Regions from separate parts of the Mesorhizobium sp. WSM3866 genome, predicted to be linked through region 2. Evidence: riboswitches for the same ligand, from Rfam matches in the RefSeq annotation. Region 2 holds a riboswitch; the other holds the start of a gene.

Evidence for each region. Region 2 has a riboswitch for thiamine pyrophosphate ahead of CK222_RS33185 (phosphomethylpyrimidine synthase ThiC). Riboswitches for the same ligand answer to the same signal wherever they lie in the genome.
Region 1: it holds a riboswitch for thiamine pyrophosphate, as region 2 does, so the genes downstream of both, thiB (thiamine ABC transporter substrate binding subunit) here and CK222_RS33185 (phosphomethylpyrimidine synthase ThiC) in region 2, are expected to answer to the same signal.

Annotation. Positions count from the first base shown of each region.
Region 1 covers NZ_NSGC01000002.1:476,779-484,426, forward strand. The annotation lists gene CK222_RS06550 (ABC-F family ATP-binding cassette domain-containing protein) at 1-1,050, opposite strand, end outside; gene CK222_RS06555 (thiamine diphosphokinase) at 1,052-1,696, opposite strand; TPP riboswitch at 1,838-1,951, shown strand; gene thiB (thiamine ABC transporter substrate binding subunit) at 1,994-3,001, shown strand; gene thiP (thiamine/thiamine pyrophosphate ABC transporter permease) at 3,218-4,840, shown strand; gene thiQ (thiamine ABC transporter ATP-binding protein) at 4,837-5,598, shown strand; gene CK222_RS06580 (M48 family metalloprotease) at 5,806-7,248, shown strand; gene CK222_RS06585 (caspase family protein) at 7,332-7,648, opposite strand, start outside.
Region 2 covers NZ_NSGC01000018.1:61,999-69,646, reverse strand. The annotation lists gene CK222_RS27910 (ATP-binding protein) at 1-2,271, opposite strand, end outside; gene CK222_RS27905 (carbonic anhydrase) at 2,429-3,181, opposite strand; partial or broken gene CK222_RS33185 (phosphomethylpyrimidine synthase ThiC) at 3,745-4,544, opposite strand; TPP riboswitch at 4,624-4,734, opposite strand; gene CK222_RS27895 (FAD-binding oxidoreductase) at 4,873-5,340, opposite strand; partial or broken gene CK222_RS27890 (porin) at 5,397-6,395, opposite strand; gene CK222_RS27885 (MFS transporter) at 6,591-7,648, opposite strand, start outside.

The DNA.
Region 1 (7,648 bases), on a different contig from region 2:
GAGCGTTGCGATTTCCAGATTGACGCCGAGCCGCACGGTGCCGGCATCCGGCGGCAGCTCGCCGGTCAGCATCTTGAGAAGCGTCGTCTTGCCGACGCCGTTCGGCCCGACAAGGCCGACGCGGTCGCCGCGCTGAATACGGGTCGAAAAGCCCTTGACCACGGTGAGGTCGCCAAAACTCTTCTCGATGCCCTTGGCTTCGATCACCAGCTTGCCGGATTCAGCGGCGTCGCTTGCCACCATCGTCGCCGAACCCTCGGCGCCGCGATGGCTGCGAAAACGCTGGCGCATGGCCTGCAGCTCGCCGAGCCGGCGCATGTTGCGCTTGCGCCTGGCGGTCACGCCATAGCGCAGCCAATGCTCCTCGCGCACGATCTGGCGGCCGAGCTTGTGCTGTTCGCGCTCTTCCTCTTCAAGCACCTGGTCGCGCCATTCCTCAAAGTGCGCGAACCCCTTGTCCAGCCGGCGCGTCTGGCCGCGGTCGAGCCAGACGGTGGCGCGCGAGACGCGCTCGAGAAAGCGGCGGTCGTGCGAGATCAGGATCACGGCCGACGAGGTGCGGGCAAGCTCTTCTTCCAGCCATTCGATGACCGACAGGTCGAGATGATTGGTCGGCTCGTCGAGGAGCAGGATATCGGGCTCCGGCGCCATGACGCGGGCGAGTGCTGCGCGGCGCGCCTCGCCGCCGGAAAGGTCGTTCGGCCGCTCCTCGCCGGTCAGGCCGAGATGCTCCATCAGATAAGTGGCGCGATGCGGGTCGTCGGCCGGCCCGAGGCCGGCTTCGACATAGGCGCGCACGCTGGCGAAGCCATCCATATCGGGCATTTGCGGCAGGTAGCGCACCGTTGCCGAGGGCTGGCGGAATACTTCGCCGTCCTGCGGTTCGATCAGCCCCGCGACGATCTTGAGCAGCGTCGACTTGCCCGAACCGTTGCGGCCTACAAGCGCGATCTTCTCGCCGGCGGAGGCGCTCAGTGCCGCGCCGTCGAGCAGCGGCGTGCCGCCAAAAGTCAGTTTTATGCCATCCAGATTGAGAAGAGGCGGGGCCATGTCAGCTTTCGGGAAGAGGATAGGGGTGGGCGAGCAGCAGCGCCCGGCCACGCTCGAGCGCGATCTCGAGCCGACCCTTGATCTCATTTGATATGGTAAGCGATGAGCCGAACGCCACCTCGACACCGTCCAGCGGCCATTTGGCGCCTGAGACCGTCAGGCCGGCGAGGTCGGAGAAGCCGAGCACCGAGAACAGCGTGCCCTCGGCGTAGTCGAAGCCGGCTTTGCCCGGCAGGATGGGCACGCCCTCCTGGGCGCCGCTGGTCAGCAGCACGGTCGTGCCCGCCTCGGCCAGCCGCACGCTTAGAGCCAAATGCAGAAAGGCATGATCGGCGCGCTTGCCGCCGAAGGCGCCGGCCAGCACCAGGCTGGTGGCGCCGCGCGCCAGCGCCTCGGCAATGGCGAGCTCGCCGTCGGTCATATCCTTCTCGGTCGGGAAAATCTTGCGCGGCACGGCGGCCAGATTCTCCGGCAGGCTCGCCGGCACCGAGTCGAAATCTCCGACCCAGAGCTCCGGCAGCAGGCCAAGCATATCGGCATGGCCGATACCGGCATCGGCGGCGATGATGCGGGAGCCTTCGATCTGGCGATCGAGCCGAGGCGTGCGGACGAGATCGCCGCCAAGCAGGATGGTGAATGTGCCCATGGCCGTCGCCCTTACCAGCCCGGCCAACGAAACGGAAGCGGGCGCGTCCAAACGGAATCGCACTTCGCTACCGCGGTGAACCCTGATGGATGCCCAGGAAACTTCCGCTTGCGCGCCGCATCGGCCGGGCCTATGTCTCGAAATGCTCTAACGGGGTGCCGGACGCTGATTTTGCGAACCGGCTGAGAGGCACAAAGCCAACCCGCTGAACCTGATCCGGTTTGTACCGGCGGAGGGATTAGACGTTTCGGACCATCCGACGCCTCAATTCCTTTAACGCGAACGAAGGAGGCGCCGATGCGCTCGCTATTGTCCAACCTTGTTCTTGCAGTCGGCCTTGTTTCGCTTTTGGCAGGCGGACCTGCCGAGGCTAAAGACAAGCTTACCGTCTACACCTACGAAAGCTTCACCGCCGACTGGGGTCCCGGGCCCGCGGTGAGGAAGGAATTCGAGGCCGAATGCGGCTGCGATCTTGAATTCGTCTCGGTTGCCGACGGCGTGGCACTGCTCAACCGCGTCAAGCTGGAGGGCGCCGGCACCAAGGCTGATGTCGTGCTCGGCCTCGATACCAACCTGACCGCGGATGCCAAGGCGAGCGGCCTATTCGCGCGGCATGGCGCGGTGGCCGATTTGAATGTGCCCGGCGGCTGGAAAGACGACACTTTCGTGCCTTTCGACTACGGCTATTTCGCCGTCGTCTACGACACCGAAAAGCTGAAGACGCCGCCGAAGAGCTTGAAGGAACTGGTCGAGGGCGCCGGCCCCGACAAGATCATCATCCAGGATCCGCGCACTTCGACGCCGGGCCTCGGGCTGCTGCTGTGGGTCAAGTCGGTCTATGGCGACAAGGCGCCGGAAGCCTGGGCCAAGCTGAAGCCGAAGGTGCTGACCGTGACGCCGGGCTGGAGCGAGGCCTATGGTCTGTTCACCAAGGGCGAGGCGCCGATGGTTCTCTCCTATACCACCTCGCCGGCCTACCACATGGTGGCCGAGAACACCGAGCGCTATCAGGCGGCGTCCTTCGAGGAGGGCGAATATCTGCAGATCGAGGTCGCCGGCATCACCAAAACCGGCGCGAAGAACCCGCTGGCGGAAAAATTCATAGCCTTCATGACCGGGCCCAAGTTCCAGGACATCATCCCGGAGACCAACTGGATGTTCCCGGCCGGCAAGACCGACAAGCCGCTCAACCCGGCCTTCGAAAAGCTGGTGAAGCCGACCAAAACCCTGCTGTTCAGCCCGGACGAGGTGGCGGCCAACCGCAAGGCCTGGGTGGATGAATGGCTGGCGGCGATGAGCAAGTAGGACGCAGGATGGCGCTTGAGCACCCCCCTCTGTCCGGCCGGCCATCTCCCCCGCAAAGGGGGAAATTCGCGGTCATCGGTGATTTCGCTAGCCGCCGACGGTGTAGGAAGAGCGGCAAAGCTGCCAATCTCCCTCCTAGAGTGGGAGATGTCCGGCAAGACAGGGGGGGGCGCGACGGAACGCGGCGTTCGCTAGCTCGAGCCAACGTGGTGCAGCGTGCAATCCACGCCGCGCCCTGACCCTCGCATCACTGCCGGCATCATCGCCCTTGTCGCCATTACTTTGCTCATCGGCGGCGCCTTCGCCGGCCTCATCCTCGAAGGCGCAAGCGGTCCGTCCAGCGCTGCCGCGGCCTTCGACAGCTATCTGCTCCGCGTCGCCCGCTTCACGCTTTGGCAGGCGCTGCTGTCGACATTGCTTTCGGTCTTGCCGGCAGTGTTCGTCGGCCGCGCCCTGTCCAGGCACACCAACTTTCCCGGACGTCGCCTGATCCTGCAGTTGTTCACGGTGCCGCTGGCGCTGCCGGCTATCGTCGCCGCGCTCGGCGTGTTGGCGCTTTACGGCCATGCCGGTTATTTTGCCGGCATCCTCGGCACGTTCGGCGGTGGGGAATGGCCGGGCATTTACGGCCTTTCCGGCATCCTGGTCGCGCATGTCTTCTTCAACCTGCCCTTGGCCACGCGGCTGTTCCTCGAGGCGCTCGGCACCGTGCCGGCCGACCAGTGGCGGCTGGCGAGCCAGCTCGGTATGGACGCTCGGTCGGCCTTCCGGCTGATCGAATGGCCGGCGCTGCGCACGGTGCTGCCGGGGGTCGCCGGGCTGGTCTTCATGCTGTGCATCACCTCCTTCACAATCGTACTGACGCTGGGTGGCGGGCCGGCGGCGACGACGCTAGAGGTCGCGATCTACCAGGCGCTGCGCTTCGATTTCGATCCCGCGCGGGCCGTGACACTAACGTTTCTGCAGATCGTGCTGACCTTCGTCGTGGTCGCCATGCTGACGCGACTCGGCGCCAACACGGTCGGCGATGCGAATCTGCCGGTAGCGCCACGCCGCTATCTTGCGACCAGCACCACCGAGGCCGTGTTGAACGCCGGCCTCATCGTGCTTGCGCTGCTGTTCGTCGCCGCACCGATGGCGGCGACCGTGCTCGCCGGGCTGGAGGCGGATCTCGGCCGGCTGGCCGGCGAGGACGCCGTGCGCCGCGCGACGCTCACCAGCGCCGGGCTCTCCTTTCTCTCGGCGCTGTTTTGCGTGATGCTGTCGCTGTCGCTGATCGCCGCCCGACGCGCACTGGCCCTGAGGCGCCGCGCGGGCGGCGCCATGTCGCTGCTCGAACACGCCGCCGACACCGGCGCCGGTTTCGTGCTGGTCGTGCCGCCGATCGTGATCGGCGCCGGCTGGTTCCTGGCTCTGCGCAACATCACCGATGTGTTCGCCATCGCACCCGTCATGGTCGTCGCGGTCAATGCGGTGATGGCGATGCCTTTCGCCATTCGCGCCGTCCGCCCTGCCTATGATGCGGCGAGCGAGCGCCACGAGCGACTCTGCCTGGCGCTCGGCATTTCCGGCTGGAACCGGCTGCGGCTGGTCGACTGGCCGTCGCTGCGGCGGCCCTTGGCCACCGGCTTTGCGTTCGCCATGGCGCTGTCGCTCGGCGATCTCGGCGTGATCGCACTGTTCGGCAGCGATTCCGTCCAGACCTTGCCCTATCTTCTACTCGCGCGCATGGGCAGCTACCGGACCGCCGACGCCGCGGGGCTGGCCTTGCTGCTCGGCCTCGTCTGCCTGCTGCTGGTTGTCGCCGCCGACTGGCTGGGGCGGGAGGCAAAGGCATGACGAGGGATAATAATGGCATCGCGGCCACGAAGGGCCTGGCCGTCACGTTGGACGGCGTATCCTTCAGCTATGGCGAGGCATCCTTCCGGTTCGATGTCGAATTCGCCGCCGGCAGGATCACCGCCATCATGGGGCCGAGCGGTTCAGGCAAGTCGACGCTGCTCAATCTGGTGGCCGGCTTCGAATCACCAAATGCTGGCAAGGTGCTGATCGGCGGGATCGATGTCGACAATGCGCCGCCCTCGGCGCGGCCGGTGTCGATGGTGTTCCAGGAAAACAACCTGTTCGCCCATCTTTCGGTCGAGGGCAATGTCGGGCTTGGCCGCTCGCCATCGCTCAAGCTCACGGCCGACGACCACCGCGCGGTCGCGGACGCGCTGGGGCGTGTCGGCCTCGCCGGCAAGGAAAAGCGGCTGCCGAGCGAGCTTTCCGGCGGCGAGCGGCAGCGCGTCGCGCTGGCGCGGGTGCTCATACGGGACCGTCCGGTGCTTCTGCTCGACGAGCCTTTCGCCTCGCTCGGCCCGGCGCTGCGCGAAGACATGCTCGATCTCGTGGCCGGCATCCACGCCGAGCGACAGATGACCGTGCTTTTCGTCACGCATCAGCCGCAGGACGCGCGCCGCATCGGCCAACGGATCGCGTTCGTCGACGAGGGCAGGGTCGCGGCAACAGGGTCGGCCGCCGATTTCTTCGACGGTGCTGGACCGGAGGCCTTCCGGCGCTATATCGGCGATCGAGGCGGTAGCGTTGCCGGATGAGAACACATTGCCCGGAAGCGGACATAATTTACGGCCAAACCGGTTGCGGGTGATCAGGCGTTTGCTTGCCTTGTCCGGGGGAGTGTGGCTAGGTCCGGCCATGCTGGTCCGGGTGGGCCGTGATTTGCCGAAAGATTACGAAAGGAAGCCGATCTGACAGCCGGCATCGAGAGGGTATGGACTAAGCCGCTGGCGCGATTTTTCGCGATGGCCGGCTTTGCCGTGGCGCTGGCGAGCTGCCAGATGTTCACGCCGCCGGACGTGCAGGAGTCCGGCTTCCAGCCCTCCGACAAGCCGATCACCGTCGACAATGTCGTCGCCAATGCCAGGCTGGCCGAAATGGCCAAAGCGCAGCATCCGCGGATTCTCGCCACCTATGGCGGCGAATATTCCGATCCGAAGCTCGAGCGCATGGTGGCCAAGGTCGTCGGCAACCTGACGGTGGTCTCGGCCAATCCGACCCAGACCTATCGCATCACCATCCTCAACTCGCCCAACGTAAATGCCTTCGCGCTGCCGGGCGGCTATCTCTATGTCACGCGCGGGCTTTTGGCGCTGGCCAACGACTCCTCCGAGCTTGCGGCCGTCATCGCGCATGAGATGGGCCACGTCACCGCCAATCACGGCCTGCAGCGACAGCAGCTCGAGGCCGAGGAAGGCTTGGCGACCAAGGTCGTCTCCGACGTGCTCGGCGACAGCCCGACGGCCAAGGCCGCGCTCATCCGCGGCAAGCTGAGGCTTGCGCAGTTTTCGCGCAACCAGGAACTGCAGGCCGACGCGATCGGCATCAAGTCGATCGGCGAGGCGGGCTATGATCCATACGCGGCCGGCCGCTTCCTGCAGTCGATGTCGGCCTATACCGATTTCCGCTCGGTCAGCGGCGCCACGGATGCCAGCCTCGACTTCCTGGCCACGCATCCCAACACGCCGCAGCGCATCGAGCTGGCGCAGCGGCTCGCCCGCAACTTCGGACCGCCCGGCGTCGGCACGCGCGACCGCGATGCCTTTCTCGCCGGCATAGACGGGCTGCTCTACGGCGACACGCCGGAAGAGGGCTATGTGCGCGGCCAGACCTTCCTGCATCCCGGCCTTGGCGTGTCGTTCTCGGTGCCCGAGGGTTTCGTCATCGACAATTCGGCGGCCGCGGTGACCGCGACCGGTCCGGGCGACATCGCCATCCGCTTCGATGGCGTGGCGATCGACAAGTCTGTGTCGCTCACCGACTATATCCGCAGCGGCTGGGTCGCCGGACTAGACGATGCCAGCGTGCGCCAGGAAACGGTGAACGGCAACGAGGCGGCGATGGCGCATGCCAGCGCGCAAGGGTGGCAGTTCGATATCGCGGTCATCCGGGCCGGCGGACAGGTCTACCGGCTGCTGACTGCGGCACCCTCGGCCAGCACCGCGCTGGAGCCGGTCGCGCGCTCCGTCAGCAGCTCCTTCCGCACGTTGAGCGCGGCCGAGAAGGCGGCGCTGAAGCCGCTGCATATCCGGGTGGTCACTGTGCAGCCCGGCCAGAACATGGGCACGCTTGCCGCTCAGATGGTCGGCGTCGACCGAAAGCTCGACCTGTTCCGGGTGCTCAACGCAATGTCGCCGGGCGCGAGCGTGTCGGCCGGCGACAAGGTCAAGATCGTCACCGACAAGTAGGGTGGCATCCCGTTTCGTGCTTCCGCAACGAATCAGCCGCGCGCTTCTATTCAGTCAACCCGGGCGCGCGGCTGCCGCAGCAATCAGAGCCCGCCACTGCTGCCGCCTTCAGGACTGGTCTGGCCGCCGGTGCTGCCCCCGCTGCCCTCACCACTTTGGCCGCCGCCGGACCCCGAATGATCGCCGCTACTGCCGCGCCAGGGCGCCGGTCCGGTATCGGTCTGAGGTGGTTTGACCACTGTCGGGACTGTCACCGTCGGCGTCTTCGGCGCGGGTGTGCGGACAACCTTTACCTTGGTGACTATTTTCGTCACGACCTTGGGCTTGCACACTGCGACCGTTAAGGTGCTGCGCGCGGGAAGGCCGAGAATGCTCATCGAATATGCCTCTTGCCGCGCGA
Region 2 (7,648 bases):
GCAAAGGCTTTTGAAGGTCGCGAAGCCGACCGGCTTATAACCCAGCGCGGCGATTTTCTTCGTGTAGGTCTCCAACTCTGCTGGGTCGCGCTCCACGACTGCAATGATTTCTCCGCTGCCAAGTGATCCGTCGTATGGGCCGACCGCGATGTCAGCGCTGACTGGCTCCTCCTCGGAGGCCGGTAAGTAGATATCGAAGCGGGTACCTCGGCCAACAGCCGAGGTGACGTCGAGGCATCCTGCGAGCGCGCTCACGTGCCTGTCAACCGCAGCAAGACCCAGCCCGGTCCCGCCGACGCGAGAGCGGGTGGTAAAAAAGGGCTCAAAGACACGCGGAAGTATCGAAGTTGCAATTCCTGGACCATCGTCGCTGATGGAGAGGAGAACGTAATCTCCACGTCTCAAGGTGCCCTGAGCCAGCGGCTTTGTTTGGCACACCTGGGCGCGAGAAACGCTAATCTCGACACGGCCCTGGTTCAAGACAGCCTCCGACGCGTTCTTGCACAAATTCATAAGGATCTGCTGTATCTCGGTTGGGCTCCCCTCGACCACCGTTTGCCACTCGTCGATCTTGAAGTTCAACTGAATACCCGCACCAACTGTAACCCGCAGCAATGGCGCAAGACCCATAACAATCTCGGAGACGCTGATAGGCGCTGCCACGCGCTTTTGATTTCGGCTGAGTGACAAGATCTGGTCAACGATCAGCTTGGCTCGGTGTCCAGCTAAGATGATTTGGTCGATGTGGTTCCGAATTCTAGAGGGACGACGTACAAGACCTCGGGCAACCTCTGAATATCCGATTATTGCGCCTAAAATATTGTTGAACTCATGTGTGGCACCGCTTGCGATCGTGCCGACGGTCCTTAGCCTTTCCAAATGCTCACATCGACTCACCAGAAGGTCGCGTTCGGCATTTACACGTTGCATCTCAAGATGGTGGCTCAAACGCACAATAGCACTGCCAAGAACCCGGAGGTCGTCAGCTGAGGGGAGTGAGCGAGCTCGTTCAAAAACAAGGATGCAAACCGCAGCCTGCTGAGCGGAGGCCCTGCAAGCAACAATTTGACAAACACCGGAAGTGCCTATGGCGGTCCGAACCACTTCGGCCGCAGGAACTACGCGAAACACTGGCCGTCCGGCGCAGACAAGTGAAACGACTTCATCAATAAGGGCGAGGTTCCAGACGGGTATGCACGTGTTTGCCACAAAGCACTCAGTATGCATGCTGAGGCTCGGATCAACCAGAGCAAGCGCGCATTGATCCGCATCGAAAACGCGTTGAACGAATCTGAGCGCTGCTTCGGTGGAAAAGCGCGCCCCGTCGTTCGTTGCTCTACTGTCGTTGAAGCGAGCTTCGATCTCGCTCATCGCCTCTTCAAGCTCCAACCGCCTTTTCAGTCGGTTCGTCCGCAGACGCCGTCTGGAGGATCGAATGATCGCAAACAAGCAGATGCATATGGACAGCAAGCCAAAGAAAAGTCGCGCACGCTGCGCTTGCGCGCTGGCCAGGCTGTAGCCTTTCAGATGCTCTCGCTCCAGCTCGGCAGCCTTGGAGGACGTGTCGAGGAATGCGATCTGATTGGCAGCTTGGTCCAACCTCCATAAGGAAGACACCGCAGCGCCGGCCTTGCCCACAACATCCGCGGCAGCCCGGGCCTGCCTGGCAAATCGCTCGAGAGGATGATCCATATGTGATGCGAGGTTGAGCCACAGCACTAGCTTGGAAAGTTCAAGCCTGCCCTCTCCAGGGAGAAAAATCGAGCGAGCAAGGTCTGCGACAGAGCTTTTCATGAGCTGATTTTGCTTGACCCAGGCTGAGATGGCCGCCTCAGTGTTTTTGATCGAGTTTTTAAGCTGCGCGAGCAGTGCGGATTCCCTGGAGCTCTCATCTGGCGAAATCTCCAAATGGTGTTGCAAGTTTTCGACGTCGCTTTGCAGCGCCTGTCCCGCAGACGCAACCGAACGGAAGTCCAATGCCATATCGGTTCGCGCGCGAGCGACGTCCCGCTGGAGCAATGCATCGTTGATCTGAATAGTACGCAGCTGGCTTAGGACCGCGTCGTTGATCTCGGGAGCCTGCCACTGGGTTCCGACCAAGAGCGCAACCGAGGCGGCTAGGCCAATTAGAATTGCCTTATCGGAACTGAGCCATGTTTTCCAAGGAAACGGCGTTTGATCCGTCGTGCCCGCCTGGCGGCGGTCCGACGAGAATTCCGGCGCCACCCGGGTTCGGTATGCGGCCGGATGCTGCTGGAACAGGAAAGCCACACCTACCTCTCTCCTTGGACGGCTTAAACACCGTTGCCGAATTTGGTCATGGTCCGCTTCCAGGACCAGAATGAGCGCCCAACGGGCGCCTTACGATCTTGGAAGCAGATGAATCTCCGCGCAGGCGGCGCTTCGCTCCCTCACGGCGGCAGGGGCCTCAGGGGAGGCCCAGGATGAAGCGCCGATTGGGCGAACGGATAGGGCGCGCGTTCCGGGGATAGAGCGAGGTAAAGCGCTTGATGTCCGCTGGGTCGACCTCAACCGGTTCCGTCGCCACCATCCAGTCGACGTTTTCGGTGCATGGCGGCGTCGTTAAAGATCCTTCATATGTCCAGTAGCCAAGCGAAGCCGGCAGAAGCCCGTTCGGGTCGACCTCGTCGACGGCTGCCTCTTCGCCTGATGTTGCGGGAAATGCTGCAGCAAGCCTGGCAAAGCTGGCATTTGTGTCGCCTGGCACTAGAAAAACGCCCAGCACACCCAGAGTGTCGCTGTCGGTGTCCTTATGGACAAAATGCGCTTCCATCGGGAAGCTCTTGCCCGCGACGTGGTGCTCGCTTGGCGCATGGAAATGGAACTGGAGCAGCTCATACACACGATCCCCTCGAGTGAGCGTGCTGCCTTGCGGCAGGTTGATCTGAATGGTGTGGCCGTTGTTCACCATCCTGCCGCCGCCGCTGTGCCAACCTATGGCGATGCGCGGAATATCCGCTTTGACCGCGCCCTTGATATCGACCGGCGATTGCTGTGTGCCCGCCGAGCAGACGAAATTTGTCTTATCCAGATCGCCCCAGTGTTCGGGCCCGGCCGGGCCGGCATATCCCCAATGGGTGCTCGCCGCCCCCGCGGCATCAGCGCAAATGGGACACGCGCCGAGTGCAACGAACCCTTTGATCAGACTACGACGATGCATATTGCTTTCGCTCCTGGACGTGAACTAAGTTTATCATTTGCGGTTGGCATGGCGGGAACTGCGCTCGCAACCACCATGATGTGGCAACATGATCGCAACTACCCCGAACAACTCGGCATACGACCAGCGCGTCACGCAGCGCTTCATGTCGGCGCACAGACGACATCCTCGTCGGGACCGCCGCTGAGCTTGTCATTGTCCTCACCGGCGGTATGCGGTTGGTAGCGGCCATTCTCACCTGGTCCGAGCTATCTGCGCCAATACGTGGTTGTTGCTTCCCCGACCCTCTGGTGGCCTGGGTATCCAGATCGCATCCTCGGCCTCGTGACGCCTTCATATTCATCATCCGTCGACCAGAGAAATCGATTGCTTCAATTACGAACATTCACGTTTTGGATGCATTCACGCGCAATCCGCGGTACTGACCGCCTCACTTCGGCGGGTGCTATCGAACCTTCGCCCGCTCAAGCAGCTCAGGGCCGCCCCGTGTCGAAGCTGTTGACGGCGAGTCTCGATTCGGCACCCGTGACCGCATCAAGCGAGCACCCTGCCATTCTCGCTTCGGAGCGCACGATCCATTCGCGGATGTTGTGGATGTTGCGCCGGGTCAAGAGGTCCATCACCGTATCGGCGCCCCAGCGGATCGCCCACACCATCTTCTCGACCTCCTCGGCCATCGACGAGCTGACGGCGGAGTTGCCGATATTGGCGTTGATCTTCGACCAGGAAATTGCGGCCGATAATCTCATCGGCTCGCTTTCCGGGTGGTAAATGTTGGACGGGATGATGGCGCGGGCGCGCGCCACCTCGTCGCGCACGAATTCCGGCGTGACGAAGTCAGGGATCGCGGCGCCAAAGCTTTCGCCATCGCGTTGAAGTGTCGAACGCAACTGCTCACGGCCGAGGTTCTCGCGGATGGCGACGAACTCCATCTCAGGCGTGATGATGCCGGCGCGCATAGGCAATCTGCGTCACGGCCTTGGCGGACTTCGCTCGCAGCGGCCGGTTGCGCATCGGAAATTCCAGCGTCAGGCTTTCGCCCGTCGCAGATCCATTGTCCTCCGGCCTGACATGGCGGCCGTCATAGGCCTCGACATCGCCGCGCGCCATGATCCATTCCTGGCATGGGCGGGCAGGGCCCATTTCGATGCAGGTTTCGACTGCCGGGTCGGTGTACGGGCCGGACGGATCGTAAACGGCCACGGACGGCTCGCCGGCCGTCGGATGGAGGGAGATCTCCCGCATCGGCACCCTGATGTGCGGGTGGATGGCACCGGGCTTGTGGATTTTCGCGAGGTGGGCAGTGGTCCCGTCGACACGGCGGGGGTGAGGGCAATCTCTTGAGGCTCCTTTGCTCATGCATTGGAGACCCAGCTCTGTGCCGGAAGGATGAAAAGACGCTTTGGTCGCCCTGCTCGAAACAGGACCTCGGGCGTAAACCCCGCGAAGCGCTTGCACCATCCTACGCTAGTATGAACTGAATCAGGTTCAACGGGTCACTGCGCCGCGACCAGCAGTATCTCAGCCCTTGCCGGGACCCCCTGGTGACTGCCTCTGTTGGACAGGCGGGCCCTATCTCGTCAAGCGCAGTGAAGAGGAATCGGCTTACTTAACCTCATCGATCATCAACGCTTCCAATCGTCACTAAAGCCCTTACGCAAAATGCATCGCGACATTCCGGATCGCCTGGCTCAAAGACTATTTGTCCGCCCGGCGGCACTGAAGCGCTCGATTGTATAGGGTTCGAGTGGTATTGGCGGGTCACGCCCAGACAGCAGATCGCCAACCAGTTTGCCCGTGGTCGGGCCTTGTGTGAGGCCCAGGTGACCGTGCCCGAACACATACAGAATGTGAGCATCGGTCGCGGAGCGGCTGATGACCGGTAAGGTATCCGGGGTCGCGGGCCGGTGGCCGCTCCACACCATGCCGCCGGGACCATCCAGGGCCGGGAGATAAGCCTTTGCAAGCTCAACCAAGCCTTTCGAGCGAGCAAAATTCGGGCTGGCTCGCAATCCTCCGAACTCGGCCGCACCGCCGATGCGTAAACCGATAGAGAGAGGTGCTGCCACGAAGTTGCTCTCTGCAAAGATCATCGTCCGGTTGAGTGCGATCTGGGGTGCAGCGATTGTGGTGTTGTAGCCGCGCTCGCTTTCGAGCAAGGGCATGGTCGCCAAGCTGGCGAGAAAGTCTAGTCGCGCAATCGACCACCGAGAGTTCATTCAATTAGAATGACCGGTTGGAAACTGAGGATGCCGCCGAGGCAATCTTTTTTGTCAGCCTTCGTCGAATTCACGTTCGAAGGGTCGACCATGCCGATGCCGTAGTGGCCGTAGTCGATTTCGACCGTCGCCGTGAAACCGGCAACGAGCGTGTAGACGACGTTTGCGGCCACACCATAGTTCTTGAACTGACCGCCCGAGATCTGAAGGTTGAACGAAGTTTTCTCGTCGAGTGCGTGAGTGGAGCCGGCCCAGAAGGCCCAGTTGCCGCTCCAAGTTTTGTAGAAGCCGCGACCGTGAGCGGCGATTGCACTGGTTGGATCATCGTTGATAACGCCAATGGAGCCATAGCCGAACATTCCGAATAGCGACAGCACATCCGTGACATTGACATCGACGCGGATCTTGCCGCCCAAAGCATCGTAGTTGCTGTCACGAGCGATTACGCTGGTGATCGCGCCCCAGCCCTGCGTTTGTTTTACGCCGAAGACGACGTGCGGGACATGGCTGTGGTTAGTACCGACTACACCCGACCCTTGTTCAAGTGAAACCAGAGCCGAAAGGCCATTGTCGGCATCGAAGTAATACTGGGCCACGTTGGTATCGAAGTCGCCGTACGGAACGAGTACGTTGATGAGGTCCGGCGTAGCCTGTAAGCGTGTCGAAGGGCGAATGGTCCTTACCAACTCGGAGGCCACCAAGCTGGAACCAGGCGGAAGTCAATTTGACGCCGCTATTGAAGCCATAGTTTTGAGGACTGTCCGGGCCTGGATAAGCGTTGCGGTTGCCGAAATTCACGCGGTTTTCAGTGTAGGTCCTCAGTGCGCCGAGTTCGGTCTCCTGGCGCGTCCAAGTTTTGAACGTGAAACGCGTGTTGTGGTGCCCTGAACCTCGCCAGTTCTCACATCGGTGGTTCTTGCCCCGTCATACGATCGGACATCGCCGAAGCCGACGTCGTAACGGATGTAGCCCCCGATGCGCAGGCAGGTCTCGGTGTCGGTGCGCAGGGGGCGCGGCAGCGCAGGACCCATGCCCTCCTTCCGTCAAGCGCCGCCTCGAGGCCCGCCGCGGCATGGATATTCGCGAGAGAGGGACGTACGCATAGCCTCGCCTACCGGTGATGCGGGCTTCGCGCTGCTCGAAGTCGACCGGCGCGGCAGGTCCCAATGCACGATGGGTTCGTGATCACGTCACCTCGGAGGACGAGAAACGATTGCTGAGGCACGGGTTCGAGCTGCCTCAGTCGTTCGTTCGATCGAAAGCATTGTTTGTGGAGGACGCTCTCCATCATGCAGCGCCAGGAGACGCTGGCTGACTTCCTTATCCGCTGCCGTGAGCCGATGATTCAGGCGAAGAAAGTCCATCCAGGTTGGCGTGCGGAATGTCTCTGTCCAAATCGAAGGCGCTTGAAGATTGCGCTGCAGTGTCCAGTTTCGCGCCCCGGCACGGCTCTGAACATGGCGCCTTGCGCGCATGTAACCCAGAAAGGACTCGATATTGTCTTCCGATATAAGATACTCGACCTTGACCACTATGGGACCACTCCTGGGCTTCAACTCGAGTGCCAGCTCAGGCGGGTGAAAATCCGAACTCTCCTGATCCGTTTCTTCCCATGGACGGACCGGCAACACTATTCCCGCAGCAGCAACGAGCAACAGAGCGCCCGCGGCACTCTCCAAAGCGCAGCCTAAGGAGTAGTTCTGTGCGATAGTCCCCCAGATCCAGCTGCCGGCCGCCATCCCGCCTGCGCTCAAGGCGTAGTAGATCGATAGTGTGCGGCCCACCACCCACCTTGGGCTTGCCAGCTGAACCGACACGTCAATGCCCGTCCAGGTGATAAGCCAACCCGCGCCACCAAGTGCCAGCGAAATGGCCGCCACAGCGACTGACGATGTCAGGGAAAGGGAAAGGCAACATGCTGAACAAGCAACAGAGGCGAACGACACCAGCCTGTCTTGAGACGTGATCCGCCTTAGAAAGCTATTGCTCATGCCGGCCATGAAAGCACCCATGCCGAAGCCCGCCAGCAAGATGCCGTAGATGATTGGGCCGCTTTTCAGCTGGTCCCGGACGAATAGCGGGAGCAGCGCAAGGATGGAGATGCTTGCCAACCCGAAAAGGGCTGCACGGGCAATCGCTGCCCTGATTTCCAACGACATGAGCGTGAAGCGCACTCCGTCATGAATTGCCATCGTCATTCGCTCACGCGGGAGAGGTGACGTGCGAACATCCCATGTAGTACGCCATA